Regions from separate parts of the Paenibacillus sp. FSL K6-2524 genome, predicted to be linked through region 2. Evidence: predicted binding sites of a transcription regulator. Region 2 holds the regulator's gene; the other holds the start of a gene.
What was found. Region 2 encodes CtsR, which represses protease genes until heat stress. Its sites were predicted from a motif close to ATGGTCAATAAAGGTCAAACA; they were not measured.
Positions count from the first base shown of each region.

Region 1: the regulator CtsR is predicted to act here: its motif matches at 5,028-5,048, upstream of clpP (ATP-dependent Clp endopeptidase proteolytic subunit ClpP).

Region 1 covers NZ_JBBOSP010000001.1:246,054-262,324, reverse strand. The annotation lists gene gpmI (2,3-bisphosphoglycerate-independent phosphoglycerate mutase) at 1-87, opposite strand, end outside; gene tpiA (triose-phosphate isomerase) at 89-841, opposite strand; gene NST85_RS01195 (phosphoglycerate kinase) at 876-2,057, opposite strand; gene gap (type I glyceraldehyde-3-phosphate dehydrogenase) at 2,251-3,261, opposite strand; gene NST85_RS01185 (sugar-binding transcriptional regulator) at 3,358-4,422, opposite strand; tRNA gene NST85_RS01180 (tRNA-Arg) at 4,907-4,981, shown strand; gene clpP (ATP-dependent Clp endopeptidase proteolytic subunit ClpP) at 5,208-5,807, shown strand; gene ade (adenine deaminase) at 5,979-7,775, shown strand; gene NST85_RS01165 (carbohydrate ABC transporter permease) at 7,886-8,731, opposite strand; gene NST85_RS01160 (carbohydrate ABC transporter permease) at 8,738-9,676, opposite strand; gene NST85_RS01155 (ABC transporter substrate-binding protein) at 9,714-11,057, opposite strand; gene NST85_RS01150 (response regulator transcription factor) at 11,309-12,067, shown strand; gene NST85_RS01145 (sensor histidine kinase) at 12,064-13,824, shown strand; gene NST85_RS01140 (helix-turn-helix transcriptional regulator) at 13,872-14,699, opposite strand; gene NST85_RS01135 (Gfo/Idh/MocA family protein) at 14,829-16,115, shown strand; gene NST85_RS01130 (LacI family DNA-binding transcriptional regulator) at 16,194-16,271, opposite strand, start outside.
Region 2 covers NZ_JBBOSP010000001.1:5,485,479-5,501,749, reverse strand. The annotation lists rRNA gene NST85_RS25735 (23S ribosomal RNA) at 1-2,458, shown strand, start outside; rRNA gene rrf (5S ribosomal RNA) at 2,624-2,740, shown strand; tRNA gene NST85_RS25725 (tRNA-Pro) at 2,842-2,918, shown strand; gene NST85_RS25720 (CtsR family transcriptional regulator) at 3,204-3,662, shown strand; gene NST85_RS25715 (UvrB/UvrC motif-containing protein) at 3,693-4,217, shown strand; gene NST85_RS25710 (protein arginine kinase) at 4,230-5,306, shown strand; gene clpC (ATP-dependent protease ATP-binding subunit ClpC) at 5,364-7,808, shown strand; gene radA (DNA repair protein RadA) at 8,029-9,396, shown strand; gene disA (DNA integrity scanning diadenylate cyclase DisA) at 9,410-10,486, shown strand; gene pssA (CDP-diacylglycerol--serine O-phosphatidyltransferase) at 10,543-11,271, shown strand; gene NST85_RS25685 (DUF1573 domain-containing protein) at 11,814-12,209, opposite strand; gene NST85_RS25680 (PIN/TRAM domain-containing protein) at 12,418-13,506, shown strand; gene ispD (2-C-methyl-D-erythritol 4-phosphate cytidylyltransferase) at 13,603-14,310, shown strand; gene ispF (2-C-methyl-D-erythritol 2,4-cyclodiphosphate synthase) at 14,307-14,795, shown strand; gene gltX (glutamate--tRNA ligase) at 14,827-16,271, shown strand, end outside.

The DNA of each region.
Region 1 (16,271 bases), 5.2 Mb from region 2:
GGCCTGTGCTACTGCATTACCTTCCACTGTATTCCGAAGTCCAAATCCGTCCATAATGATCAATGCTACAGGTTTCGGAGTTGCCATCTTACTTTGCCCCCTCAACCAACTGCGTATAGGAAACAGGTTGTAGACTAGCTCCACCAACAAGCGCACCGTCGATGTCGCTTTGTCCCATATACTCTTTCACATTCTCAGGTTTAACACTACCGCCGTATTGAATGCGAACTTTCTCAGCCACATCATTGCCATACAAATCTTTAACGAGACTACGGATATAAGCAATAACTTCATTCGCATCTTGCGAAGTAGAAGATTTACCTGTACCAATTGCCCAGATAGGTTCGTAAGCAATAACTACTTGAGCTGCTTGTTCAGCTGACAAACCTTGAAGAGCCGCTTCTGTTTGTACTTTCACGACATCCTTCGTTTGACCTGCTTCACGTTCTTCGAGCTTCTCACCCACGCATGGGATCGGAGTCAAACCGTGTTTGAATGCAGCATGAACTTTTTTGTTTACAATCTCATCCGTTTCGCCAAAGTAAGCACGACGCTCGGAATGACCAATGATAACATAGTCCACGCCTAGTTCTTTCAGCATCCCCCCGCTAATTTCTCCGGTGAATGCACCTTCATCTTCGAAGTGCAGGTTTTGAGCGCCAATTTTGATCGACGTTCCTTTTGCTGCTTCAACCAAAGCTGGAAGGTTAGTGAATGGTGCGCAAATGACTGCCTCAACGCCGTCAACTTCCGCAGCTCCCTTCACTGCTTCGAAGAAAGCTTTAGCTTCGGAAACGGTTTTGAACATCTTCCAGTTTCCTGCAATAATAGGTGTTCTCATGCGGTACACTCCTTCTAGGTTCACAATAATATTCTTACTTGTCGTTCAAAGCCTCTACGCCTGGAAGTGCCTTACCTTCCATGAATTCCAGAGAAGCTCCTCCGCCTGTGGAAATGTGATCCATTTGATCAGCCAAGTTGAATTTCTCTGCTGCTGCTGCTGAATCGCCGCCGCCGATAATCGTATAACCTTCTGTTGTAGCACAAGCTTTAGCTACTTCAAGAGTACCATTTGCGAAAATATCAATTTCGAATACGCCCATTGGTCCATTCCAAACAACCAATTTCGAATTCTTAATAATTTCTGCATACATAGCACGAGTTTTAGGTCCGATGTCTACGCCTTCCCAATCTGCAGGAATGCTATCTACATCAACTTCTCTGTGATTAGCTTGCGCGCTGAAATCATCGGCAATAACAACGTCAACAGGAAGAACAAAGTTCTTACCCAATTTTTTTGCCTTTTCGATGAATCCAAGAGCTGCATCAAGCTTGGTATCATCAAGCAATGATTGACCGATTTCAAGTCCTTGAGCTTTGTAGAACGTGTAAGCAAGACCTCCACCAATCAACACATTGTCAGCAATGTTAAGCAAGTTGTCGATAACATCGATCTTGTCCTTAACCTTTGAACCACCAATGATAGCAGTGAAAGGACGTTCAGGGGTAGACAAAGCTTTGCCAAGAACAGACAATTCTTTCTCCATAAGGAGACCGGATACTGCTGGCAAGTGATGAGCAATACCTTCAGTCGAAGCATGCGCACGGTGAGCGGCGCCAAAGGCATCGTTCACGAACAAGTCAGCTAGTTCTGCGAATTGTTTAGCTAGTTCTGGATCATTTTTCTCTTCACCAGGATAGAAACGTACGTTTTCAAGCACGAGCACATCGCCGTTGTTCAAAGCTGCTACTTTCGCTTTTGCTTCTTCGCCGATTGCTTCGTCAGCTTTAGCTACAGGTTTACCGAGCAATTCGGATAAACGTTCTGCTGCTGGTGTCAAACGCATTGATTCAACAACTGCGCCTTTTGGACGTCCCATGTGGCTCGCTAGAATAACCTTTGCGCCATTTTCGATCAAATACTTGATCGTTGGAAGTGTTTCGCGAATACGGGTATCATCCGTGATTGCTCCATCTTGCATCGGTACATTGAAATCAACGCGGACAAATACGCGTTTTCCGGTTACTTCTACATCACGTACACTTTTCTTGTTCATCCCCACGTTCCTCCTAAAGTGCTATTTATGTTCTCCTAAGCGAAACTTTATCTCTATATATTGAATATTTGTGTGTGTGAATGTCGATTTAAAGCTATTAGAAGCTATTTGTACATCGTTTCAATCATGAACCAAAGAGGAGTCCTTTGGGAAGGTCGCTCCTCTTTGATGATCATGTTTGGTTTGAGAAATATTACTTAGCGATTTTTGCAAACAATTCCAAAGTACGAATCAATTGAGCTGTGTAGGACATTTCATTGTCATACCAAGCAACTGTTTTAACCAATTGTTTGTCGCCAACAGTCAATACTTTAGTTTGAGTTGCATCAAACAGGGAACCAAAAGTGATTCCTTTAATGTCTGAAGATACGATTTCATCTTCAGTGTATCCAAATGTTTCGGAATCAGAAGCGGCTTTCATAGCTGCATTGATTTCATCAACAGTTACATTCTTCTCAAGAACAGTAACCAACTCAGTCAAAGAACCTGTAGCTACAGGAACACGTTGAGCTGCACCGTCAAGTTTGCCTTTCAACTCAGGGATAACAAGACCGATTGCTTTTGCAGCACCAGTAGTGTTAGGAATGATGTTCTCAGCTGCTGCACGAGCACGTCTGAAGTCACCTTTAGCGTGTGGAGCATCCAATGTATTTTGGTCGCCAGTGTAAGCGTGAATTGTTGTCATCAAACCTTCAACGATTCCGAATTGATCTTGAAGAACTTTTGCCATTGGAGCTAGGCAGTTAGTTGTGCAAGAAGCACCGGAGATAACTGTTTCAGTACCATCAAGGATGTCATGGTTGACGTTGTAAACAACAGTCTTCATGTCGCCTGTAGCTGGTGCGGAGATAACAACTTTTTTAGCGCCTGCTTTGATGTGTTTCTCAGCAGCTTCTTTAGTTGTGAAGAAACCTGTGCACTCAAGAACGATATCTACACCAAGCTCGCCCCATGGCAATTCTTCAGGATTGCGGTTAGCTAGAACTTTTACATCCTTACCGTTTACTTTGAAGAAGCCGTCATGAACTTCAACATCGCCTTGGAATGTGCCTTGAGTTGTATCATATTTCAACAAATGAGCCAACATTTTAGCGTCTGTCAGGTCATTAATAGCTACTACTTCAATACCTTCCACGTTTTGAATACGACGGAAAGCTAGTCGACCAATACGTCCGAAACCGTTAATACCAACTTTAATACTCATTGAATAGTTCCTCCCAATGTTCGTTTTTTTTATTATTCAAGACAGACCGAATAGGCCGCCGTGAGTAAACGGTAGTTATCAAACTCATTACATTATTTAAATGATTCTGTGCTCTTGCTGTCTGTCTTTCTTCTCCAGTTCACATACGATTTCCAACGCCGCCGCCTCATCCGTAACAAGAATACTCTCATTCCCGAACTTCAGCACCGCATGTATGGCTTTCGCTTTACTCTTGCCACCTGCGATTCCAATGACGATGTCAGTCTTCATGATGTCTTCCAAGCGAAGTCCCAAAGTCAGCATTTTGTGAACAACGACGCCTTCTTCGTTAAAATAATAACCGAATGATTCCGCCAAAGCGCCTTCCTTCTGCAACTCTGTGACCATCGGAGGTTCCATCTTACGGCGTCGCGCCATTTCCATAGCGTCTCCCACGCCATGTACCACAATCCGTGCTTTACGAATCATAGCCACAATATCGTGGATATTGGGGTCGTGTACCAGCGACTGATAAGCTTCTTTACCTAATAAATCAGGTACATGCAACAGACTATAACCTGCGCCAAGTCTCTTAGCCATTCCAGAAGCAATCGTGTTGGCCTGAATCTCTAGACTTTCGCCGAGTCCGCCTCTTGCTGGCACGAACCAGCTTTGCTTCAGCACTACATTAGCGGGTGGGGTTAGTTGCTCTGCGACTTCTGCCATTGTAGATCCACCAGTGACCGCAACCACGTCACCATCTTGCATCACACGCAAAAGTGCTTTAGCACCAGCACGTCCAAGCTCCCGTTTCGTGAGCGGAGAAGTCTCACAGTCACCGGGAATAACCACTACTTTCCTCAGTCCATAGACCTTACGGATCTTCTCTTCCAAATTGGCCAGACCAAAGATGTCCTTCACTACTGGCTCCAGATTCTCCAGCAGTATCCTGCCCGAATCGCTGATTCTCATGCCTATATTCTCAATTTCAATCAGGCCCTGAGCCTTCAGGAGATCCGTTTCAGCACGCAACACACGTTCCGTCATGTTCAGTGAGGTTGCCAAGGTTCTACGGCCAATTACGTCGGATAACATGATCTGGTGAAGTATGGTGTACCTTTTCTTGAGAATTTCCATGAGATCAGGAAGAAGCTGCTGTTGCATTTCCAAAATGTTACGCATGCCTTCAACTCCTGCAAGCTTCGTCTTCTCTCGTTTCTCCTTGGTCTCAAAACGTCCCGGGTTAACTTTTTAAGTCCCACTAACATTCTAACCAATTTTTCTCTCTCTTGCAAGTCTGACGTCCGTATAATCTCCAAACTTCTTTCCTCTTATACGCGTGAATAAAGCCGGCACCATAAAAGCGTGAAATTCAGCCCTCTGCGAAGGCCTCTTCTCGCGCTGAACTTTTCCCATAACACATCACTTTTTCTATTTTATTACTATAATTAAGGCACTTCTTGCCTCTATTCGTCACAAAATTAAAGGTTAAAAATTTTCACGTCTTGCTGGTTTAATTCTACACTTTCTTGCGTCCCCCATCATATAAACATAAATTCAACAAATGAACCATCACTCTGCTCCTAGTCTACTCTGGCAGTTTTGATAGATCTTGCTTGCAATTTTCAATTCAATATCATATAATCATTTTTGCTACTCTAAATGTGCGCCCGTGGTCCAATGGATATGACGCAGGCCTCCGAAGCCTGAGATCGAGGTCCGATTCCTCGCGGGCGCGCCATTATATTTAATAAAACAACCCCGCTGAGGGGATTTTTTTTACAAGTAGTTTGACTATCTTTGACTTTCTGTTTTAATTTGTTTATTATGAGGATAATATCAATCGATTCCGTCTAATATGAGATTGATGTGACTAATTCAATACTTGATGGAGAGTGCTACAGGAGATATTCCGTATTGTAACCGGGCCTGCGATGCTTCATCCAAATTTAAGGAGGTTTTAATCGGTGAGTTATATTCCAATGGTCGTCGAACAAAGTAATCGCGGGGAGCGCGCCTACGACATTTATTCTAGACTGCTTAAAGACCGAATCATATTCCTCGGCTCCCAGGTCAATGACGTCGTCGCTAACTCCATTATCGCTCAGATGTTATTTCTGGATGCAGAAGATCCGGGCAAAGATATTAGTCTCTACATCAACAGTCCAGGTGGATCTATCACATCCGGGATGGCTATCTTTGATACGATGCAGTTCATTAAGTCCGATGTATCCACGATCTGCGTGGGACTCGCCGCTTCCATGGGAGCTTTCTTATTGAATGCAGGGGCACCAGGTAAACGTTATGCGCTACCAAATAGTGAAATTATGATTCACCAGCCACTAGGTGGAGCCGAAGGTCAAGCGTCGGATATCGAAATTCGTGCACGTCGCATCCTCAAGATGCGCGACAAGTTGAATCATATCTTAGCTGAGCGTACAGGACAGCCGTTGGAACGTATCGAGAAGGATACAGATCGCGACTACTTCATGAGTGCTGCTGAAGCGACGGAATACGGACTCGTAGACAAAGTTATCGAGAAGATCACTCCGCCACAAGGCGCATAAGAAACATAATCTAAGGCTGTCTCCCAAACAGGGTCATTACTCTGTTTGAGAGACAGCCTTTTGTTGAATCATAGGGTTTTTAGCGTTATATTATAATATTAAAATACATTTCTACATAAGATGGACTAAACAAAATATCAGTTCAGCTTATCCATAAGGAGCCCTCATACTATGAATGGAAAGAAAAGAAAACCATTATATGACGTCAGCCGAACATTATCTGATGTAGCTACAGGGAAAAGCAAAGCTGATCTCGTTATCAAGAACGGAACGTTAGTCAATGTTTATACAGGTGAGCTACTGAGCCAAATGGACGTAGCGATAGCACAAGGAAGAATTGCTTATGTCGGAGATGCTTCTCACACTATAGGTGATAACACTACCGTCATTGACGCTTCTGGACGCTTCATTAGCCCAGGTCTATTAGACGGACATATGCATGTTGAGAGTACGATGCTAACCGTGACCGAATTCGCCAAAGCAGCGTTAGCCAAAGGTACAACGGGGATATTCATGGACCCCCATGAAATCGCTAACGTATTCGGAACAGAGGGTGTCAAATGGATGCACGAAGAAGGACAGGGTCTGCCACTTAAGGTATACACAACATTCCCTTCCTGTGTTCCCGCAACGGACGACTTGGAAGATGCAGGCGCCACGCTAGAAGTATCCGATATCGCCGAAGGAATGACATGGGATGGCGTTGAAGGTCTTGGCGAAGTGATGAACTTCCCCGGGGTAGTCTTTGGTGATCCCAAGATGGCTGGAGAAATCGAAGCTACCCTGCGTGCAGGCAAAACCGTAACCGGACACTTCCCAGCTGAAGATGAGCCCATGCTACAAGCTTATATCGCCTCTGGTGCAAGTTCTTGCCACGAAACAGTAACCAAAGAACAAGGCCTACTCAAACTCCGCTTAGGAATGCACCTCATGGTACGCGAGGGATCAGCTTGGAGGGACGTCAAAGAGGTAATTAAAGTCGTGACCGAGGATCATGTACGCACTGATAATATCCTGCTTGTTACAGATGATACCTACCCTCAAACGCTGGTAGAGAAAGGTCATCTCAATCATGTTGTGCGCCGAACAATCGAGGAAGGCGTTGACCCTGTAACTGCTATTCAAATGGGAAGTATCAATACCGCGCGTTATTTCAAGTTAGACGGCGATATTGGCGGCATAGCCCCTGGTAAATGCGCTGATATCTTGTTGATCGACGATCTTCACCGTATGGAGCCATCAACCGTCATCGCAGATGGTACTGTTGTATATGATAGCGGAGAACTCAAAGTCGAATTTCCAGTCTATGACTACCCCGCTAAAGCAAAAAGTTCTGTCCATTTGGCACGGCCGTTAGAATCGCAAGACTTTCTGCTCACAAGCGTTAGTAGCCTTGACGAGACTACTGTCCAAGTTATTGATGTTATCGAGAACAGTGCTCGCACAGCCAAAACAACCGCTAAGTTACAAGTGTCCAATGGAATCATTCAACCCGACCTTGAGGGTGATGTGATTCAACTAGCCTGCATCGAACGCCATCAAGGAACAGGAGACATCTCGCTAGCTTTCGTTAGAGGCTTCAAGCTTAAGCGGGGAGCCGTTGCCTCCACCGTAGCCCACGATAGTCACAACTTGCTCGTGATGGGTACAAATCCTGATGATATGGCCGTTGCAGCCAATGAATTGGCGAAGCAAGGTGGCGGTATGATCGTCGTCCTTGATGGCGAAGTTCTAGCAGCGGTACCTATGGCTATCGCAGGTCTCATGTCTGATCAACCGCTAGAAACCGTCGTTCAGCAGGTTAGTGAACTCGAAGCGGCTTGGAAAACACTTGGTTGTCCTTTGAATGCACCGTTTATGACCTTCTCGCTGGTTGCTCTTCCGGTCATTCCAGAGATTCGTATATCCAATCGCGGACTCGTTGATGTAACACAGTTCAAACTGATTCCTGTCGAAATTACGGAATAGCGGAATCAAGACAAGAAATTGCCCCATCCATAACAACAAGCCCGGGTTGGTTACCCCGGGCTTGTTTATTTCTATATGATAGTCTGGTGTTGTTCAAGATTCAAACATTGTTACCCCTTTAGTCCTGTAGTAGAAATACCCTCAACGAAGTACTTCTGTGCAAAGAAGAACAACAATATGCAAGGTAGTACGCTGACTACAGACATCGCAAGCACCTGGTTCCATGATACTGCTGACGATGCATCAAGCGATAGCCGCAGCCCCAGTGATACGGTAAACTTCTTAACGCTACTGATGTAAATAATAGAGTTAAAAAAGTCGTTCCAGGTCCACATGAACTGAAATATTCCCACGGAGAAGAGGGCTGGTTTACACAAGGGGAGCAACACCCGAGTCAACACTGAAAATGAATTACAGCCATCGATGGTTGCAGCTTCATCCAAGTCTACAGGCAGTCCCCGAATAAACTGAATCATCATATAAACGAAGAAGGCGCCAGTTGCAAATGCTGCTGGTATAATAAACGGTAAATACGTATCCAGCCAGTTCATTTTGTTAAATAAAATATACCGCGGGATCATGATCGATGCGTTGGGTAACATTAATGTAGCGATCATGATAGAGAACAACATCGTTTTAAATGGAAAATTAAATCTCGCAAAGCCGTATGCCACTATAACGCTCGAAATAATTGTAAATACAACAGTAGGTATGACCAATTTCAATGTATTAATAAAAAAGTCCTGAAAGCCATACTGTCCTGTCCCTTGCCAACCAAGAACATAAGAATCCCATACATAGGTGCTTGGAAGTAACTTACTCGACCCGAAAATATCTGCATTAGTCTTAAACGATGAAGTAAACAACCAGATGAGCGGGTAGACCATCACAAGGCCGAGAATAATCAGAAAAGCATATCTAAGTAGTGAGTCAGTCTTGCTGTTTGATTCTCTCATGATTTATTATCTCCCGTCCTCATAGTATACCCAGCTATTGGATGTTTTGAAGATGATGGCGGTTACCACCATGATGATGAGGAACAGAATCCATGACAAGGCAGAGGCGTAACCCATTTTGAAGAACGTAAAGGCTTCTTCATATAGCTTCAAAGCGTATAAATAGGTTGATTTCATTGGCCCACCATTTGTAATGACGAACGCCCCGGTAAACTCTTGAAAAGCATTGACCATCTGCATGACCAGATTAAACAATACAATAGGTGTAAGTAACGGCACCGTGATCTTAAAGAACATACGAAATTTAGATGCTCCGTCAATGGAACCAGCTTCGTACAAATCATTAGGAATCTGTTGAATTCCCGCTAAGAACAACACCATAGATGAACCAAATTGCCACACCGTCAGTAGGCCTAACGTATACAGAGCCACATCTGGGCTACCAAGCCAATCAACAGGCCCTATGTTAAGATAGCCCAGCATATTATTGATAACCCCTTCCTTCATAAAGAGGAAGCGCCATAATACAGAAATAGCTACACTTCCTCCAAGAATGGAGGGAAGATAATAGACCGTTCTGAAGAAATTGATTCCCTTCAGTTTCGCACTGAGCAGTACAGCTATGAACAGGGCAAAGGCAAGCTTTACCGGAACCGCGAGAAGAACATAAATTCCCGTCACCTTTAGCGACTGGTAGAAGTCAGGATCAGCCGTGAAAATTCTCTTATAATTATCCCAACCTATAAATTTTGCCGAGCTCACCATGTTATAATCCGTAAATGAGTAATACAGTGATGACAGAAACGGATAGAACTGAAAGATTAGCAAACCTATAATCCATGGTGCAATGTATAGCAGTCCGATGTACTGATAGTTTTTCTTAGCTTTTATTTTTTTCTTCATGCTTTTCTGCGTCTTGCCTACTAACGAATGAGATACAGACATAGCGGACTCTCTCCCTTCCTATCACAAGAATCTATTTTTATTTTCTGTCTTTAATTTCTTTAAGCTTGGAAGTTAAGCTGGCTATAAGCTCATCCGCAGCTTCCTCAGGTGTCGATTTCCCATAGCTTACCTTCTGAATGATGTCTTCCAGTACCTTTTGTACTTCAGAATTGTTGGCTACACTATTATCCACGATTCCTGCATGACTGAGACCAAGCTCTACCGCGTTCGTAATCGCAGCATCAATTTTCCCAGCTGCTACAGCCGCCTCTTGTGAAGATTTAACCGGTGGAACGGACCGAACATCACCCAGAATAGCGGCAGCCTCTTTATCATTCATGAACCAACTTAAGAACTTGGAGGCCTCTTCCTGATGCTTGCTTTTATTGCTGATTGCAAAAAGTTGTGAAGGTCTTACCAGCACCCCCGTGTCCTTGGCATCCTTAGCAATGACGGGAAGACTCGTAACTATCTCAACACCATCAGGTAAAACGTTCTTAAGTGAGAGCAACGTACTACTCATCGATGGTGCCATTGGAATTTCCTGATTGATCCACTTCGGATTTTGATCGATCTTACCGAAGAAGAGATCACTTTCACCAATAGGCTGGTAAACCCCTGCTTCCATGGCTTTATGAAGCCACTCAAAGCTTGCTACGGCATCTTCCTTGCTAAATCCAACTGTATAATCTTCATTAACCCATTGTGCACCTGTGCGTTGCTTCAACATGGTTACGATATCCTGGCGTAAAGCTGCGTGGTCCGCGAGCAAAAGATATTTAGAGCTATCTTCCTCATGTAACTTCTTTCCTGCCTCATAAATAGAATCCCAATCCCACTCTACGTCGGTTTGAATTCCCAATTTATCTGCAAGGGTTTTATTTATAATCATGCAATAAGAATTTACCCCAGTAGGTACTGCAACAAGCTGGTCATTGTACACACCGAAATTATTCAGGAAATCCTGATCAAAGCCTGCAGCGTCGAATTCCGAACTGTTGCCTAGATCAAGAAAGAAATCTCCTTTACTTGTTAATTCCTGCAGCCAAGGCAGATCAAGCTGCATTATATCTGCTGAGGTACCACCCGCCAATTGAGTCTTAATTTTCTGTTCGTAGCCATCAAAGCCCTGATACTCCGCTTCAATCGTTACGTTTGGCGCAATCTGCTTATAAGCTTCAATAGCAGCTATGGTGGCAGCATGACGATCCTCTCCACCCCACCAACTAAATCGCAAGGTTATTTTCTCATCTGAACTAACTGTTCCACCGGTCGTGTTATTTTTTCCAGTAGCTTCTTTATTTCCCGTGGAGCAGGCACTAAAAAGTGTAAGAATCAATACAGTCACAAAGAATAATGCCCCTATTTTTCTTCTTTTCATCGTTCATTCTCCTTTGACTACATTTAATGTAAGCGCTTTTAATTATAAGCCCCAATTCCACCGTTTTTAAGGGAGCTAATCTTAGAAAAAGGTATCAAAAAACACGCTTATTCAAGAAAAGGTATCCTATTGTTGTGAAATGAATCATTATTACAGTTGTTCAAGTTATCTGCGAAATAGCTTACTATAGTATTAATTCAATCTGGTATACTCAACATTGTAAGCCTTTACATTACATCAGAGGTGAAATCATGTACAACCTGTTAATTGTTGATGATGAAGTTGAAACGAGAGAAGCCCTCTCCAGTTATTTCCCTTGGGATGAAGTCGGGTTTGATATTATCGGTCAAGTTAGTAATGGACAAGAAGCTCTCCAATTTATCGCTGGAGATGAACGCGTCGATGTTGTTCTTACAGATATAAAGATGCCTGTCATGTCAGGTATTGAACTTGCAGAGAATCTATACAAAAGCAAGCGGAATATCAAAATCGTATTTCTTAGCGGTTACCGTGATTTTGAATATGCTCAGAAAGCACTTCATTACAAAGTTACTAACTATGTGCTTAAGCCCGCCAAATACCACGTTCTTATGGATGTGTTTATCAAGGTTAAAGAAGATATCGAGACTGAGAATACGGTTAACGAGGGACCTCCAAAGCTGGAGATAGATAGGCTTAAAGGGGATGAAAGTCTCATTATCAATAAAATTAAGACTTATGTAAATGAAAATTACAGCGAAGCTTCACTTGAAGAAGTAGCCAAACAGGTTCATATGAATGCCAACTACCTTAGTTTCTTTTTCAAACAAAAAACGGGACAGAACTTCTCAGATTACCTTCTAAAAGTCAAGATGGAGATGGCAGTCCACCTGCTTCAAAATGTCAGCTATAAAACCTATGAAATTAGTGAAATGATCGGTTATAGCAATGCCAAAAATTTCACACGCACATTCAAGGGCTATTATGGGAAGACACCTAGCGAATATAGAAATGGACAAGTCGCTCCATGAGAGAGAAGTACTTTATCAAACAATTAGCCACCTTTCTTATTCCACTACTTATTCCAATCATTATACTTGGTTCTCTCTCTACCATTACGACACAGCATGACATCAAAGCTGATATTAACCAAAACAGCAGTTTCCTGCTACTCCAATCTCAAACACAACTTGAAATGATTTTAAATGAACTAGATACCCTGTATCTAGCCCTTTATGATAATGCGGATATATTTAACGAGCTGTCTATTATACTTAAAAGTCCATATTATACCTATGAGAGTTCGACCTCGAACAGGATCATTTCCAGCTTTTTGAATGCCTTTACAAGCTCAAAACCCTATATTCAATCATTTTATCTCTATGTCGACAACCCGCATAACCGATTTTTATCTTCCGTCGACGGACTGGTAACTTTGGATCATTTTTACGATACGGCATGGTATGACCAGTTTATGAACTATACTGATTCCGCAAAAAAATGGACATCCCGAAGGGATATCCGCTTTTATGAGTTTGAGACAACTCCTACACCTATCGTTACTTTCTATAATGTACTGGTCCCGCAAAAAACAGCAATTATTCTTAATATTCGGCCAAAATACATCGAGAATATTTTAGACGATATTACAACTTATCAAGGTCAGCATTTGTTTGTGTTGGATGAAGAAGACAACATCATCTTCTCCAACCAACATAAAGAGCTCTTTGAGGATAAAGATATTCAGTGGATCGCTGATCACCCTTCAGGATCGTTTGATATGACTACATCACAGGGGAAAGTCAATATCACCAAGGTTGAATCCGAACGTTATAAATGGAAATATGTCTCTGTCATTCCTCATTCCGAGTTGTATAAGACACCTTCTCGTATCCTTTACCTTACGCTTGTATTTGTAGGTATATCCGTAGTGTGTGGATTTTTCCTCACTTATTATTTAGTACGACGAAATTATAAACAGCTAAAGATGATTCGGACGCTCATCAAGTCAGCTGATGACACCCATGTCCTACCAAAGCCACCCGTAAAGGTAAGGGATGAATATACTTATATTATCCAAAATATGATCACCCATTTTATCGAGCATCGGTATATCCGAACACAACTTTTGGAGAAAAAGTATAGATTGCAGGTAATGGAACTATTAGCCCTACAATCCCAGATCAACCCACATTTTCTGTATAATACCTTGCATTCGGTATATTGGGAATCTGTAGCATTGACCGGGAAGCCTAATAAAGTCAGTGAGATGATTGAGAACTTATCCGACTTATTGTCCTACTCCTTCAGCAACCCTACTAAAACCGTAACCTGGAGCGAAGAAATAGCCAATTCCATCAGTTATATCAATATTCAAAAAAAGCGATATAAAGATAAGTTTGACGTGATCTTTGAATACGAGGAGGAAATAACTAAGCTATATACGATGAAACTACTCTTGCAGCCACTTCTGGAAAACAGTCTCTACCACGGAATTAAGGAGAAAGAAGGCCTCGGACTCATCAAAGTCAAGCTAACCCTAAAGGAAGAGCAGCTTTCTATCGTGGTCATTGATAACGGAATTGGGATCGACCCCCTAAGACTAAGTCAAATTCAACAGCGGCTGGAGTCTGATGAGGAACGAACGAAACATGTTGGCTTGTTTAATACCAACAAGAGATTGAAGTTAACTTATAACAATAAATATAATTTCCGCATCCGAAGCAAGCTCGGCTTGGGTACTATGGTTGAAATTGTAATTCCAATACGGCAAGAGCGTTATGAATGATCATAACGCTCAAATTTTACGGTCCTTACACCTTCATCAGGTCGTTATCATTCAGGTCTATTCTGCTTTCGATATTGCAGCGGTGAACGCTTCGTAATCTGTTTAAATACCCTTCCAAAGTGAGCAATGCTATCAAAACCTGTCTGCTCAGCAATTTTCGTAACCTTCCAATTAGTATCCCGCAATAAGGCCTGCGCTTCTCTAATTCGCACATAGTTAATATACTCTATAACCGTAAACCCTGTTGTCTTCTTGAAAATACGGCATAGATACGTTGCACTGATAAAAAAATTCTCCGCGATCCCCTCAAGTGTCAGCTTCTCCGCAAAATAAGTATTCAAGTATTCAATGATGCCATATACCCTTCGTTGCGTTTCATTGTCTTCAGGGAGCACAGGTTCGGGCTTCTCCTCACGTATTCGTCCGAGAATAATCAGAAGTTGAAGAAGCAAGGCCTGCAAATAGGGGGTACTCCAGAGTGAGTCCTCTTGTTGCTCTCGCAGCATCATGTAGAGTAGGTCAACAATCCTTCCTTGCTCATGAACACTAGGCCGAAGCAAAAAACTCTCTCCCTGAAACAAGGGCAACCGATTGACCCCCATCTCCACCACGGACTGAATAAATAGATCATCAAAATTGATCAATATCCTTTCATGATTGGAAGTCCCTTTACTAGTTGTACGGTGCAGTTGATTCTTATTAATAAATAGCAAATCACCCACCTGAAGTGCGTAAATACGATTGTTAATGTAATAGTAGCGTTCACCAGCCAGCAAATAATAGATTTCATAAGTTTCATGAAAGTGGTCAGAGTCCATATTAAACTGCCCTGTCCGCTTGATTTGCTCTATTTCAAAAAATGGCACTGCACTCATTAGTCATACCTCATTCTTTGAAAGGATAAAATATGCATAGTTTTTAGTGAAACGACTAGAAAAAGCTTAGATTTTCACATTTCATATACTATAAGATAGATTCAAATCAAAGTAAATGGAGTGATCACCTTGTCGAAAAAGAAATATGTCATCGTAGGTACCGGAGGTCGAGCCGAATTTTTCTATAGTGAATTGATTACAACTTATAAAGAAACTTCAGAGTTAGTAGCGATATGCGATGTCAATCAGACGAGAATGAATTATGCCAATCAACTTTTAGTGGACAAATACAACTATCATGCTGTCGCTACCTATAAAGCGGAGGATTTTGATCGTATGATCGAGGAGCATAAACCTGATTTTGTACTTGTATGTACGATTGATCGTACTCACCATAAATATATCATTCGCGCCATGGAACTAGGCTGTGACGTCATTTCAGAAAAACCTATGACCACAGATGAGGAGAAATGCAAGGAAATATTTGATGCGATCGAACGAACTGGCCAAAATCTTCGTGTAACGTTCAATTACCGCTATGCTCCTCATAATACCAAGATTAGAGAAGTTATTATGGATGGAACGATTGGCGAAATTCTCTCGGTGAATTTTGAATGGCTGCTGAATACTGAGCATGGAGCTGACTACTTCCGTAGATGGCATCGCGATAAGCGTAATAGCGGGGGATTACTTGTACACAAGTCAACGCATCATTTTGACCTGATGAACTTCTGGTTGGATTCCAAACCGGATACGGTTTTTGCGATGGGCGACCTGCGGTATTACGGCAAGGAGAACGCTGAGAAACGTGGTATCACAGATTTTTATCAACGTGCATATGGCAGTGAAGCTGCCCAGAATGATCCTTTTGCCTTACACCTTGATCAGAATGAGCATTTAAAGAGTATGTATCTAGATGCCGAGCATGAAGATGGGTACCAGCGCGATCAAAGCGTGTTCGGAGATAATATCAGTATTGAAGATACGATGAGCGTAATGGTCAAGTATAAGAACAAAACAGTGATGAACTATTCACTAAACGCTTATATGCCTTGGGAAGGTTTTATTATTGTTTTCAATGGCACTGAAGGACGTATGGAAGTACGTGTTACAGAGAAGTCCTATGTGAATTCCGGGGGCAAAAAAGAGAATGAAGGCGCGTTGGAAGGAATGAGTATTGTTATTTACCCTCATTTCAAAGAACCATATTCTGTGGAGTTTGAACAAGGGGCTGGTGGCCATGGCGGCGGCGATCCGGTTATGCTTCGTGACATTTTTGAAAAGAAGCAGGAGGATCGTTTCAATCGTGCCGCTTCCCATATAGATGGAGCGCTCTCCATTATGACTGGCATTGCGGCTAACCGCTCCATCCGTACAGGACAACCTGTGAAGATAGACGACCTCTGGCAAAATTAAGAGCCCGTACTGTTGGACATCAAGATCCTAAATTCATACCAAGCCTGGGGTAGCTTCAACTACCTCAGGCTTGTTTTTTTAGATAGTTGCGGTTGAGCACCCTATTTCCACAGAACACGCAATACGAATATTCTCAGCCGGACGATCTCGATGATT
Region 2 (16,271 bases):
AAATACTCCCTAGTGACCGATAGTGAAGCAGTACCGTGAGGGAAAGGTGAAAAGCACCCCGGAAGGGGAGTGAAATAGATCCTGAAACCGTGTGCTTACAAAAAGTCAGAGCCCTCTATATGGGTGATGGCGTGCCTTTTGTAGAATGAACCGGCGAGTTACGTTCCCGTGCAAGGTTAAGGTGAGAAGCCGGAGCCGCAGCGAAAGCGAGTCTGAATAGGGCGAATTATAGTACGTGGACGTAGACCCGAAACTGAGTGATCTACCCCTGTCCAGGGTGAAGGTGCGGTAACACGCACTGGAGGCCCGAACCCACGCATGTTGAAAAATGCGGGGATGAGGTGGGGGTAGCGGAGAAATTCCAATCGAACTCAGAGATAGCTGGTTCTCCCCGAAATAGCTTTAGGGCTAGCCTCGGAGTAGAGAGTCGTGGAGGTAGAGCACTGATTGGGTGCGGGGCCCGCCAAGGGTTACCAAGCTCAGTCAAACTCCGAATGCCATAGACTCATATCCGGGAGTCAGACAGTGAGTGCTAAGATCCATTGTCAAAAGGGAAACAGCCCAGACCATCAGCTAAGGTCCCCAAGTGTGTGTTAAGTGGGAAAGGATGTGGAGTTGCACAGACAACCAGGATGTTGGCTTAGAAGCAGCCACCATTTAAAGAGTGCGTAATAGCTCACTGGTCGAGTGACTCTGCGCCGAAAATGTAACGGGGCTAAACACACCACCGAAGCTATGGCTTGATACATTAGTATCAGGGGTAGGGGAGCGTTGTATATACGTTGAAGGTATACCGTAAGGAGTGCTGGAGAGTATACAAGTGAGAATGCCGGTATAAGTAACGAAAAGATCAGTGAGAATCTGATCCGCCGAAAGCCTAAGGGTTCCTGAGGAAGGCTCGTCCACTCAGGGTAAGTCGGGACCTAAGGCGAGGCCGAAAGGCGTAGTCGAAGGACAACAGGTAGAAATTCCTGTACCACCGTAATCCGTTATGAGTAATGGGGTGACGCAGTAGGGTAGTGACGCGGACTGATGGATGTGTCCGTCTAAGCAGTGAGGCTTGTGTGTAGGCAAATCCGCACACTATAAGGCTGGGCTGTGATGGGGAGCGAAAATTTATAGTAGCGAAGGTCATGATCTCAGACTGCCAAGAAAAGCCTCTAACCAGGAGAAGGTGCCCGTACCGCAAACCGACACAGGTAGGCGAGAAGAGAATTCTAAGGCGCGCGGAAGAACTCTCGTTAAGGAACTCGGCAAAATGACCCCGTAACTTCGGGAGAAGGGGTGCCCCGGTAGTGTGAATAGCACGAGGGGGCCGCAGTGAAAAGGCCCAAGCGACTGTTTAGCAAAAACACAGGTCTGTGCGAAGCCGTAAGGCGAAGTATACGGGCTGACGCCTGCCCGGTGCTGGAAGGTTAAGGGGAGTGGTTAGCAGCAATGCGAAGCTATGAACCGAAGCCCCAGTAAACGGCGGCCGTAACTATAACGGTCCTAAGGTAGCGAAATTCCTTGTCAGGTAAATTCTGACCCGCACGAATGGCGTAACGACTTGGGCGCTGTCTCAACGAGAGATCCGGTGAAATTTTAATACCTGTGAAGATGCAGGTTACCCGCGACAAGACGGAAAGACCCCATGGAGCTTTACTGCAGCTTGATATTGGACTTTGATACGATTTGTACAGGATAGGTGGGAGCCTAAGAAGTAGGAGCGCCAGCTTCTATGGAGGCAATGTTGGGATACCACCCTGATCGTATCGGAGTTCTAACCTAGGACCGTGACCCGGTTCGGGGACAGTGTCAGGTGGGCAGTTTGACTGGGGCGGTCGCCTCCTAAAGTGTAACGGAGGCGCCCAAAGGTTCCCTCAGAATGGTTGGAAATCATTCGAAGAGTGCAAAGGCAAAAGGGAGCTTGACTGCGAGACTGACAAGTCGAGCAGGGACGAAAGTCGGGCTTAGTGATCCGGTGGTACCGCATGGAAGGGCCATCGCTCAACGGATAAAAGCTACCCTGGGGATAACAGGCTTATCTCCCCCAAGAGTCCACATCGACGGGGAGGTTTGGCACCTCGATGTCGGCTCATCGCATCCTGGGGCTGAAGTAGGTCCCAAGGGTTGGGCTGTTCGCCCATTAAAGCGGTACGCGAGCTGGGTTCAGAACGTCGTGAGACAGTTCGGTCCCTATCTGTCGTGGGCGTAGGAAATTTGAGAGGAGCTGTCCTTAGTACGAGAGGACCGGGATGGACGCACCGCTGGTGTACCAGTTGTTCCGCCAGGAGCATAGCTGGGTAGCTACGTGCGGAAGGGATAAGCGCTGAAAGCATCTAAGCGTGAAGCCCCCCTCAAGATGAGATTTCCCAATTAGTAAGACCCCTTGAAGACGACGAGGTTGATAGGCTTGAGGTGGAAGTACAGTAATGTATGGAGCTGACAAGTACTAATCGGTCGAGGGCTTATCCTACATGTTACGAAGATTTATCTTCGCACACATACGGGTGTACACACACTTACACACAATTTCGTTTCGTATCCGGTTTTCAAGGATTAAACCTTGAGCGAGCATGTCTTTCTGATGATTGATATTTTCTCGCAGCGATTTCGAGAAGCGAAGCTTCAAAAAATCACGTTTGGTGGCGATGGCGGAGGGGTTCCACACGTACCCATCCCGAACACGACCGTTAAGCCCTCCAGCGCCGATGGTACTTGGACCGCAGGGTCCTGGGAGAGTAGGACGCCGCCAAGCGAAATACCACTTGATGTGGTATTTTTTTTGCCTCACATCTAGATCATTTAAAGCTCTTTGAAGGTCTAGTAAGGCGTAAGATGCATCATCTTAGCAGTTGTCGGGACGTAGCTCAGCTTGGTAGAGCACCTGGTTTGGGACCAGGGGGTCGCATGTTCAAATCGTGTCGTCCCGACCATTATATTAAAGTGTTGAGTCCATCCTTAGGATGGGCTTTTTCTGTTATATGTGCGTGTTTAACCAGAAGAATATTTTCAACCTAACAGGTTCACACTGAATGTAGAAAGACGCCCTCTTGGCAAACCAATAAATTATGTTATAATGAAAACAAGGTCAAAGAAAGTCAAAGTCAACAGTCGCTATTTCACAACATGCTATACAGTTTATAAGTAAGTGTTTTATAAGGTTCGAAGTGGGTTATTTTAAAATATTGGCTTGATGTTTGAGCAATGGAGGATGAGTGATGCGTAATATCTCCGATATTATAGAAAAATATCTCAAGGGTATTCTGCATGAAAGTCCTGAGGGAGCCATAGAAATTCAGCGTAACGATCTGGCCGACCAATTCTCCTGTGTACCATCCCAAATCAATTACGTCATTAGTACACGTTTTACGCTGGAAAAGGGCTACCTTGTGGAGAGTAAAAGGGGTGGTGGCGGTTATGTTCGTATTAGGCGGATTGAATTTCCTGGACCAACCACCTTGCATACACACTTACATCATACAATTGGTGACGAAATGGGTCAGACAGCTGCAGAGGGACTGATCTATCAGCTTGTGGAGGCGAGGTTCCTTAGTAGTCGAGAGGCTGCTCTTATGCGTGCTGCCATATCTAGGGAAGTGCTGATGGTACAACTTCCTTACCGGGACCAGATCCGGGCACGAATCATGAAAGCTATGCTCATCTCTTTGTTAGGCTGAGGAGTCCATCTAATGGAGGAGGGATACTCGATGCAATGTCAAGAATGCGGTAAACGTCCCGCGACACTGCACTTTACCAAAATTGTGAACGGGGAAAAGACAGAATTTCGTATCTGTGAGTCCTGTGCCAGAGAAAAGGGAGAGATTATCCCAGGAACAACAGGGGGATTCTCCATTCATAACTTATTGTCTGGTTTTCTGGATTTCAACCCTGGAAGTCACAGTCAGAATCCAACGATTAAAGCCCCGGAGAATCTACGTTGCGAAGAATGTGGAATAACTTACTCGCAATTTAGCAAAATAGGACGTTTTGGTTGCAGTTCTTGTTATAAATACTTCAACGATCGATTGGACCCTCTGTTTAAGCGAGTTCATGGAAATACAGTTCACGTAGGAAAAGTACCCAAACGCGCAGGAAGTCACATCCAAGTGAAGCGTAAGCTCGATGAGCTTCGGCAGCAACTGCAGGAACGTATTCTTCAGGAAGAGTTCGAAGAAGCTGCTGGGTTACGAGATGAGATTCGCGAGCTTGAGAAGAATATTTCTGCAGAGTAGGAGGAATGTGCTATGCCAAATCTCCGGTTTACAGAACAACCACTGAGCGAATGGATGAGCAGTGGAGGCAAGGATTCTGATATCGTCATTAGCAGCCGGGTTCGGATTGCACGTAATCTGCTACATGCTCCATTTCCGATGCTGGCCACCAGTGAGCAATCCGAGGATGTTCTAAGAAAGCTGCAGGATGTGCTTGATGATGAACGAATAGAGGATTTTGGTAAAATATATCCTATCCTTCTTGACGATTTGGAGGATCTGGATAAAAAAGTGCTGGTTGAGAAGCATTTGATCAGTCCGAGCTTGGCCAATGAGTCCAAAAGTGGAGCTGTTTTCATTAGCGAAAACGAAAGTTTAAGCATAATGGTGAACGAGGAAGACCATTTACGAATTCAATGTCTATATCCCGGCTTTCAGGTACAGGAAGCATGGGAGCGAGCAACCTCGGTGGACGACATTTTTGAAGATCATGTAGATTATGCATTTGACGATAACCGGGGATTTCTAACCAGTTGTCCAACAAATGTAGGTACTGGACTAAGAGCATCCGTGATGATGCATTTACCTGCACTTGTGTTGACGGGTCAAATTAATCGAATTCTTTCTGCAGTTTCCCAAGTAGGACTTACAGTTCGGGGGATCTATGGCGAAGGAAGCGAAGCAATGGGGAACTTGTTTCAAATCTCAAATCAGATTACACTGGGACAAAGCGAAGATGAAATTATTGAGAATTTATACAGCGTTGTTCTACAGATCATTGACCATGAGAAGACGGCAAGGGAAACATTGCTAACCGAATCACACCTACGTATGGTTGACCGAGTGATGCGTTCGTACGGGATTTTATCTCATGCGGCCATTATGGAGTCAAAAGAAGCCGCGCAGCGCTTATCTGATGTTCGGTTAGGGGTGGATTTGGGACTAATTGATACGTTGTCGCCTCAAGTGCTAAATGAACTGAATGTGATGACACAGCCCGGTTTTTTGCAGAAAATATTTAGCGAGAATATGTCACCAGGAGAGCGGGATATGTACCGCGCTAAGCTAATCCGTGACAAAGTAAATGTAAATAACGGTAAAGAAAACTAGCTTCAGCTAGGGTTCCTTACCGCAAGCAATAGAACAATCATGGAGGTGTAGGAGAAGATGATGTTTGGAAGATTTACAGAACGTGCCCAGAAGGTGTTGGCATTAGCCCAGGAAGAAGCCGTAAGGTTAGGACATAATAATATTGGTACAGAACATATTTTACTCGGATTGATTCGTGAAGGGGAAGGTATTGCAGCTAAGGCATTGATCGGTCTTGGACTGGGTCTTGAGAAAATACAGGATGAAGTCGAAACCTTAATTGGACGCGGTCAAGAGCAACCTACCAATATCGCTTATACACCACGTGCCAAAAAAGTTATTGAACTTTCAATGGATGAAGCGCGGAAACTCGGTCATACCTATGTCGGTACAGAGCATATCCTGCTTGGATTGATCCGTGAAGGAGAAGGCGTAGCTGCACGTGTACTGAACAATTTGGGGATTAGCCTAAATAAGGCACGCCAACAAGTGTTGCAGTTGCTCGGTAGCAGTGAAGCCGTATCAAGCCATCATGGAGCGCCAGCTAATATAAATACACCTACACTTGACAGTTTGGCCCGTGATTTGACGGTAACTGCCAAAGAAGGAAACTTAGATCCTGTTATCGGAAGAAGCAAAGAAATTGAACGTGTTATCCAGGTTCTTAGCCGCCGGACGAAGAATAATCCAGTCCTAATTGGTGAACCAGGCGTCGGTAAAACGGCGATTGCTGAAGGCTTAGCTCAGATGATCATTAATAATGAAATCCCTGAGACACTTCGTGACAAAAGAGTAATGACACTCGATATGGGATCTGTTGTCGCGGGTACGAAATACCGCGGTGAGTTTGAAGATAGATTAAAGAAAATAATGGATGAAATCCGCCAAGCGGGGAACATCATATTGTTTATCGATGAATTACACACCTTAATTGGAGCAGGTGGAGCTGAAGGCGCCATTGACGCATCTAACATCTTGAAGCCAGCGCTTGCTCGTGGGGAGCTTCAGTGCATTGGGGCAACGACACTAGATGAATACCGCAAATATATTGAGAAGGATGCAGCCTTAGAACGCCGCTTCCAACCGATTACTGTAGATCAGCCATCAGTTGAAGAAGCGATTCAAATTCTGCATGGTCTTCGTGACCGATATGAAGCCCATCACCGCGTTAAGATCACGGATGAAGCGATTGAACAGGCAGTTAAGTTGTCCGACCGTTACATTCCAGACCGTTTCTTACCGGATAAAGCAATTGATTTGATTGATGAGGCTGGTTCCAAAGTAAGACTAAACTCTTATACTGTACCGCCTAACTTGAAGCAATTAGAAAGCCGTCTTGATGATATCCGCAAGGAAAAAGATTCCGCAGTGCAAAGCCAAGAGTTTGAGAAGGCGGCAGCATTACGCGATACGGAACAGAAAATTCGTGAAGAGCTTGATGTTACGAAGAATCAATGGAAAGAGAAACAAGGACGTACAGATTCTGAAGTGACGCCTGATGATATCGCACAAATTGTGGCGAGTTGGACTGGGATCCCAGTTAGGAAACTGAAGGCAGAAGAAACGGATCGTTTGCTTAACATGGAACAAATTCTCCATGAGCGCGTTATTGGTCAAGAGGAAGCTGTTAAAGCAGTTAGCCGAGCGATTCGCCGGGCACGTGCAGGACTTAAAGATCCGAAGCGTCCAATTGGCTCCTTCATTTTCCTGGGACCAACAGGGGTGGGTAAGACTGAACTTGCACGGGCGTTGGCTGAGGCTATGTTTGGTGACGAGAATGCAGTCATTCGTATCGATATGTCGGAGTATATGGAGAAACATTCTACATCTCGTCTTGTGGGTGCCCCTCCAGGATATGTTGGTTATGAAGAAGGCGGACAATTAACCGAGAAAGTACGCCGCAAACCGTATTCTGTTGTACTGCTTGATGAGATTGAGAAGGCTCATCCAGAAGTATTTAACATCTTGTTGCAGGTACTAGAAGACGGTCGCTTAACGGACTCCAAAGGCCGTGTAGTCGATTTCCGTAATACGTTGATCGTCCTGACATCTAACGTAGGAGCTGAAGCAATCAAGCGCAATACAAGATTGGGATTCACTGCGGTGGTTGATGCCAAGGGTGATTACGATAGCATGAAGGGTAAAGTGATGGAAGAGCTTAAGAAGAGCTTCCGTCCGGAATTCCTCAACCGGCTTGATGAAACGATCGTCTTCCATTCACTCGGTGAGGATCATATCAGCCAGATCGTTAATCTGATGTCTGAAGAGCTTCGCAAACGTCTGCAGGAGCATGAAGTTGATTTTGTCTTAACGGACAAAGCCAAAGCATTTTTGGCCAAGGAAGGTTTCGATCCTGCATATGGTGCGCGTCCACTACGTCGTGCGATTCAGAAGCATATTGAAGACCGTTTGTCTGAAGAATTGCTGACGGGTAATGTGAAAAAAGGTGAGTTGTTAACGATCGACGAGGAGAATGGCGGATTGACCGTTGAGAAAACAGGAACATTTTCCAAAAACGCTTAAAAAATTGAGCTATAAAGCCGATTAAAATAAGGATGGCTTCCCTAAGGTAATGCCTCGGGGATGCTATCCTTTTGTATTACATAATGCTCTGTTTTTAAGTTAATATAGGGTTGGAAAAAACTTTACGATAAATCTGAAACAATGGTAAACTTTAAATGTCACCTTTTGTGGTTGTACCTGCAAAGTTTGACAAATTTTGCAGAGTGATAAGGAGAGCAAAATGGTTAAAGTAAAGACAAAGTTTCTTTGTACCGATTGTGGCTATGAATCACCGAAGTGGTACGGGAAGTGCCCAGGTTGTAGCGCATGGAATTCCATGGTTGAAGAAACAGAAAAAGTAGTAAAGACACAAGGAGTCTCCACAGGCATATTTCACACGAAAGAAAAACCCCTTTCGATCATAAATATAGAGAGCGACAAAGAACCACGAATCAAAACTGGTATTGAAGAACTCAATCGTGTATTAGGTGGAGGAGTCGTTCCCGGATCCTTAGTATTGGTGGGGGGAGATCCCGGCATTGGGAAATCTACACTCTTACTGCAGACTTCGCACGAAATGGCCCATATTGGACTTAAAGTACTCTATATATCTGGAGAAGAGTCCATGCGACAAACTAAACTACGTGCGGAGAGATTAGGGGCCCTTTCTCCAGAACTTTATGTGCTTTGTGAGAGTAGTATGGATGGAATTGAAGAGGCCATCGAGAGTGTAAAGCCAGACTTCTTAGTTATTGATTCCATTCAGACGGTGTATTTGCCAGAAGTAACGAGTGCACCCGGAAGTGTATCCCAGATTCGCGAATGTACGGCCCGGTTTATGCGAATTGCTAAGGGGCAAGGGATTGCTACGGTACTGGTTGGACACGTTACTAAAGAGGGAGCTATTGCTGGTCCTCGATTGTTGGAGCATATGGTCGATTGTGTCCTTTATTTTGAAGGAGAACGACATCATTCATATCGATTGCTGAGGGCTGTAAAGAATCGATTTGGCTCAACCAATGAGATCGGCATATTTGAAATGAATGAGTCTGGGCTGGTTGAAGTGTCTAATCCATCCGAATTGTTCTTGTCTGAGCGACCGCTTGGTGTAGCAGGTTCCACCGTAGTGGCTAGTATGGAGGGAACGCGCCCGATTTTAGTGGAGCTGCAGGCTTTAATTGCTTCAACAAACTTTCCTTCCCCGCGTAGGATGGCAACGGGTGTTGATAACAATAGACTGAATTTGATCATAGCTGTTTTAGAGAAGCGGATGGGGATGTATTTACAGAACCAAGATGCCTATGTGAATTTAGCTGGTGGGGTGAAGTTGGATGAACCGGCTGTTGATTTGGCCATTGCGGTAAGTATTGCATCAAGCTTTCGGGATATACCAACCAAGCCATATGATGTTATTTTCGGAGAAGTGGGATTAACCGGTGAGGTCAGGGCGGTCTCCCGGGCTGAGCAGCGGGTGAAAGAAGCCGCTAAACTAGGATTCAAAAGAGTAATTCTACCGGAGAAAAGCCTGAAAGGGTGGAAGGGACCGGAGGGAATTCAATTAGTAGGTATAAATTCAGTTGCAGAGGCGCTAGCGGTTGCGTTAGATTAGGGGGCAATAATTAATGAAAGAAACAATTCAGTTAGAGAAGATGAATGATCTGTTAAGACTCGTTGCGCCAGGCACCGCCTTTCGCGACGGATTGGAGAATGTGCTTCGGGCCAAAACCGGAGGATTAATTGTAGTGGGCTATAGTCCTGAAGTGATGGAAGTAGTTGAAGGTGGCTTCTCCATTAACTGTGACTTCACACCCAATTATCTGTATGAGTTGGCCAAAATGGATGGGGGCATCATAATAAGCGAGGATTTGAAACGTATTCTCTACGCGAATACTCAGCTTATTCCCGATTCCTCAATTTCATCCTCAGAGACCGGGATTCGTCATCGTACAGCAGAACGGGTTGCTAAGCAAACCGGTAAGCTCGTCGTTTCCATCTCTCAGCGCCGTAACATTATTACTTTGTATCAGGGAGGGCTAAGGTACGCACTGAAGGAGATTGGTGTGATCCTAACGAAAGCCAATCAAGCGATTCAAACGCTTGAGAAGTATCGCTCTGTGCTCAACCAAGCCTTAACTAATTTGGCAGCTTCGGAATTTGAGGAACTAGTCACCATACCTGAAGTAGTAAATGTTATTCAGCGGGTTGAAATGGTAATTCGTATCAAAATGGAGATCAAACGGTTTATCAATGAATTGGGCACAGAAGGACGCCTGATCAGCATGCAGATGGAGGAACTTGTTAGCAATATGGAGGAAGAGGCGTGGTTGCTATATAAAGACTATGCCAAAGAGGAAAGTGATGAAGCGATCCGTGAAATCATTCATAACCTCAAACGTTCCAGTGATGATGAGCTACTCGATATGAATCATATCGTACGTCTGCTTGGATACCCTGCGTCGATGGCCACATCGGAAGATTTAATCTCGCCTCGTGGGTACCGTGTACTGAACAAAATTCCGCGGTTGCCCAATGTCATTATTCATAATTTGGTTGAGCGTTTTCAACAGTTACCTGGCGTACTTAGGGCTACAATCGAACAATTGGATGAAGTTGATGGTATTGGAGAGGTACGGGCACGGGTAATTAAAGATGGATTAAACCGCTTACAAGAACAGGTGTTCATTGACAGGCAAATTTAAATCTCCTACAATCAAGTGATAGTTATATTCTTGAAATACGCACTCGAGGTGAAGAGATGATTACAAAATCAATTCCGAACTTGTTTACTTTAGGTAACCTGTTTCTCGGAATGTTAGCCATTATGTTGGCGTTCGATGGTAGGTTTAGCCTAGCCGCCATCATGGTAATTGTCGCAATGCTGCTGGACGGCCTAGACGGGCGCGTTGCACGAGCGTTAAATTGTCAAAGTGAATTTGGTAAAGAACTCGATTCATTATCGGATATTATATCATTCGGTATTGCACCAGCCCTTCTTATGTATACTATTTCTTTCCACAGCATTCCGCTTGGATTAGCTTGGACAGTTACAGCTGTATTTCCGATGTGCGGAGCATTACGATTGGCACGGTTCAATGTGCAAAAAGGAATTCCTGGTTACTTTATCGGCTTACCTATTCCTGCTGCTGGTGGTGTTTTAGCAACACTTTCATTATTTCATAAAGATATTACAGCGCCTTACTTTATCATTGCGATGTTGCTATTATCCTATCTCATGGTTAGCTCCGTGAAGTATCCTAATTTCAAGAAAGTCGGTCTGCCGAAAAAAGCAGTTGCCGTTGCACCATTTGTCGTTGTCTTAGCAGTTGTTCTTGCCGTACTCTTTCCTGAGCAACTTTCTAAAATGATCTTTATTCCGCTTGTTATTTACGCGTTATATGGATTGAAACAAAACGTCGACAAACTACTCCGTCGGAAAAAGCGTCATGAGGACGACTCCGAAGAAGTTTACCGCCCTAAACGTTAATATCACTCAACGTACAAAAAGGCATTGATCACCGCGAAGCGGAATGATCAATGCCTTTTTTAGGTTTATTCTTTAATGGTTTTCAATCTTTATTATTTTTCAATGTTTAATGTTATTAATTATTTCAACCGCGTATCCCGTAGGGACAGCATTGCCCATAGCGGATCCCCAAAGGGGACAGCGATTCCACGCACATAGTAGTGCACATCACTCTCAGGCTGGGCGTAAGCTCTAAAAGTAAAGCGTGCCCGTTAGGGCGACAAGCGACTCATTTCACCCAAGTCACTCGTGTGCTTCTAAAGTAGTAGTGTCTGCAGCATGTTTACCCTGGTAATACGGGTGTGCCCAAAGTGAGACGAACCCGAAGGGGGAAAAGCGTGCCACGTACCACCCCGAGCGTATCCCCAACGGGGACAGCGATGCAGGAGCGCCTCTAACACTCCCACGTTCCTTAAGCGGGAGTCCAGAGGGCGGGCAGCCCTTGGGGCCCTCCCTTACGATAAGGGAGGGTTTGGGTGGGATGGGATACCGGATCCCCACAACTATGACAAATTAAACAATCCCAACGTTGAGCACTTCTTGAACTCCCGTTCAACGACTTCATTCATATTAATTTCTAACAAATTGCAAAGTGCTGACATATAAAAAAGGTTTCGTCCCAGTTCATTGGTAATAGCATCACGGCAGTTCTCACACAGTTCGCCTTGAACATGCTTACGAATCGTATCTTTGGCTTGTTGTAGATCTATACCAGGCTCAAAGTCTTGTTTCGTAGCATGTAGTTCAATACAGCCGCATTCAGTAACTGCTTTGGTGACTGAACGGACGACAGAAGCATTCGTCTGCCCTGATTTAGATAACACATCCAACAAACTACGGTGACGGAGCAACAGTTCAGAGACTTGTTCTTGGAAAGATTGAAGACTTGGTGTGTTCATTTTTCCATCCACCTCGATAATTAAGAATTGAATACATTATATGCCACAGTTTCCCCTCTTATCAACAGGAAATCCCACGTAGTGGGGGACTACTCATTCCTACGTCCATTATTTTACCTAGAAAAAAGTTACAATTCGACCGATTACGTTTCCAAAAATTGGACCATACTTATTAAAGAACATACTTTATCAGGAGGTGAAGAGAGACATGATCAAAAAAGGTTTTTTTAGCGTGGTCGGTTTATGTGGAGCTTGGTTTGGATATACGGTAGGCGGGATGATAGGATTCTTTCCACAATTCCTCCAAACTTGGTTTGACGGAATGAACCCCATATCGAGTCACTTCATATTGGCGGTAACCGGAGCTTTTCTGTTCTTATTCTTGTTCTCAATAGGTGCGGGGGTCTTTTCCGCCCGGATAAGACGGTGGATTGAGGCATTGACCGTAATTCCAATGAGCGAAATGGCAGCCGGATCAGCTGGACTGACTGCGGGACTACTTCTTTCTTTAATGACTTACCCTATTTTGTCCTTGCTTGGATCTTTAGAGAGCTTTGCGCAGTTTGCTGTTTCGGCGCTGCTCGGCTACATAGGACTAACGGTTGCATTGGGGAAGAAAGAAGAACTGTCCTCATTCTGGAAATCAGGAAAATGGGGAAGTGGAACAGAGGGAAAAGAGCGGAAACTTGAGGAACATAAAATTTTGGATACAAGCGTAATTATTGATGGGCGGATAGCGGATATTTGCAAAACTGGCTTTATCGAAGGTACCATCGTTATCCCTGAATTCGTTCTGGAAGAACTGCAGCATATCGCGGATTCATCGGATCTGCTCAAGCGAAATAGGGGGCGCCGGGGCTTGGATATTTTGAATAAAATCCAGAAAGAGCTCGACGTTCAAGTTATGATCTATGAGGGAGATTTTGAGGATATATCTGAAGTGGATAGCAAACTCGTAAAACTTGCTAAAGTATTGCAGGGTAAAGTTGTTACTAATGACTTTAATCTCAATAAAGTGTGTGAGTTACAGGGGGTTTCGGTGCTCAATATTAACGATCTAGCTAATGCCGTTAAACCGGTCGTACTACCAGGTGAAGAGATCATGGTGCAGGTGATCAAGGACGGTAAGGAACATGGGCAAGGCGTTGCGTATTTGGATGATGGTACTATGATCGTGGTTGAAGGCGGTCGAGACTTTATTGGCAGCGTTACAGAAGTGTTAGTAACCAGTGTATTACAGACATCAGCGGGTCGTATGATATTTGCCAAACCAAAACTGTTGGAAAAAGCCCAGTAAATTCGGTATGATGGGTACAAATGCATGGCATCTTGGAGGGGAATCCAAAACCACGCATAATTCAGGCAGTGTAAGGCAGGGATCATGGTGACAGAAGTGAACACGGGAACAGGAGTTATTGTGGTGGCGGCAGGTCGGGGAACCCGCATGGGTAGTAAAGAGTCCAAACAGTATCTTATGCTGCAGGACAAGCCGATCGTCATCCATACGCTGGAGGTGTTCGACCGCCATCCGTTGATTACTGAGATTATATTAGTAACGGGTGCGCAGGATGTGGAACGCTGCTTATCATGGATTCATGAGTTCGGTATGACTAAAAAGATAAAAGTTATTGCGGGCGGCGCTGAGCGTCAGCATTCAGTTTACCAAGGGTTGCTTCATATGAATTCACCCTGGGTACTGGTGCATGACGGCGTTCGCCCTTTTGTCACGCAGCAACAGGTAACCTCATGCTATGAGGCAGCGGTTCAACATGGTGCAGCTGTTCTGGCAGTGCCTGTTAAGGATACGGTGAAACAAGTTGACGGCCAAGGATGGGTCACGGCTACACCTGACCGTCGCAGCTTGTGGGCGATTCAAACCCCGCAGGCTTTTCGACGTTCCGAATTAATACAAGCACATGAGGTTGCTGAGGCAGAGGGCTTTATAGGGACGGATGATTCCATGTTAATTGAGCGTTTGGGTGTTCAAGTGATGGTAGTGGAAGGTGGATATGCTAACATCAAGATTACAACACCGGAAGATTTGGATTACGCGGAATTTATCCGTATGAAAAAAGAATTAAAGGGAGAGGGCATAAAATGATTACTGTAGGACAAGGCTTTGATGTACATGAACTGGTTGAGGGAAGACCTTGTATTATTGGGGGGGTTACGATTCCTTTCGAGAAGGGACTAATGGGACATTCCGACGCTGACGTACTGCTGCATGCGGTGACCGATGCAATATTGGGAGCGCTTGGTCTGGGAGATATCGGACGCCATTTTCCTGATACCGATCCAAACTTTAAAGATGCAGACAGTTTGAAGTTACTGCAAGAAGTATGGGGTATGGCAAAAGAACGTGGATATCGTCTCGGAAATCTAGATGCCACGATTATCGCGCAACGTCCTAAGATGGCACCTTATATCCCGCAGATGGTTGACATTATAGCTGGAGCACTAGAATCACAGCCGCAGCAAGTCAACGTCAAAGCAACAACGACTGAACAACTTGGTTTTACTGGACGCGGAGAAGGCATTGCCTCTCAGTGTATTGTCTGCCTTGTTGCAGATGTGCTATCATCGTAAGATTGAATCAAAACTTTTAGGGGGGATTGTCATGACGGAAGTTCGTGTGCGTTACGCGCCGAGTCCGACGGGACACTTACATATCGGCAACGCAAGAACAGCGCTCTTCAACTATTTATTCGCTAGACATCACGGAGGCAAATTCATTATCCGAATAGAAGATACAGATGTGAAGCGCAACGTTGAAGGTGGGGAAGAGAACCAGTTCACTTATCTCAAATGGCTTGGTATTGAATGGGATGAGAGTGTTGACGTAGGCGGGGAGTATGGCCCTTACCGTCAAACGGAGCGTTTGGACCTTTATCGTACGTACTGGCAGGATTTGCTCGACCGTGGACTAGCTTATCGTTGTTATTGTACGGAAGAAGAATTAGAGCAAGAACGCGAAGAGCAGATAGCTCGGGGCGAGATGCCGCGTTATTCTGGGAAACACCGAGATCTGACATCGGAACAATGCGCTGCGTTCGAAGCAGAAGGTAGACAAGCTAGTATCCGTTTCCGCGTGCCAGAAGGACGCACCTTCACATTTGATGATCTAGTGAAGGGACCGATCTCATTCGAGTCAGACGTCAGCGGCGACTTTGTTATCGTGAAGAAAGATGGAATTCCGACTTACAACTTTGCAGTTGCACTCGATGACCATCTGATGAAAATTACACATGTACTACGTGGTGAAGACCATGTATCCAATACACCACGTCAGTTGATGATCTACGATGCGCTTGGCTGGGAGCCACCGATTTTTGGACATATGACACTGATTGTCGGAGAAAATCATAAGAAGTTGAGCAAACGCGACGGATCAGTCATTCAATTTATTGAGCAATATGATGAATTGGGTTATTTGCCGGAAGCCATGTTTAATTTCATCGCATTACTTGGCTGGTCACCGACAGGAGAGGAAGAGTTCTTCACGAAAGAAGAGCTGATTTCAATCTTTGATGCCGGGCGTTTATCACGTAGCCCTGCTTTGTTTGATAAGCAAAAGCTGGCTCACCTGAACAATCATTACATCAAGAATGCGGATACTGCGCGGATTGCTAAATTAGCTATTCCACACTTGCAGAAAGCCTCTCTCTTGCCTAATGATTTGACAGTAGAACAAGAAGATTGGGCGAATAAGTTGGTTGCCTTGTATCAAGAGCAGATGACGTCGGCTTCTGATATCGTCGAGCTGTCTGACCTATTCTTCCGAACTCATCTGGAACTGGATGATGAAGCAAACGCTGTGTTGTCCGAACCACAGGTTCCAACCGTGCTAAGCGCTTTTCTGAGCAAGGTGGAGGAACTTTCACCATTTGCACCAGAGAACATTGCAGCAGCGATCAAAGAAGTGCAGAAAGAAACTGGTTTCAAAGGCAAAGGCTTGTTCATGCCAATTCGTGTAGCTTTAACGGGGCAAATGCATGGACGTGATTTGAACCAGACGATCTACCTGCTTGGTCAGGAACTTACGATTGAACGTCTCAAGTTACA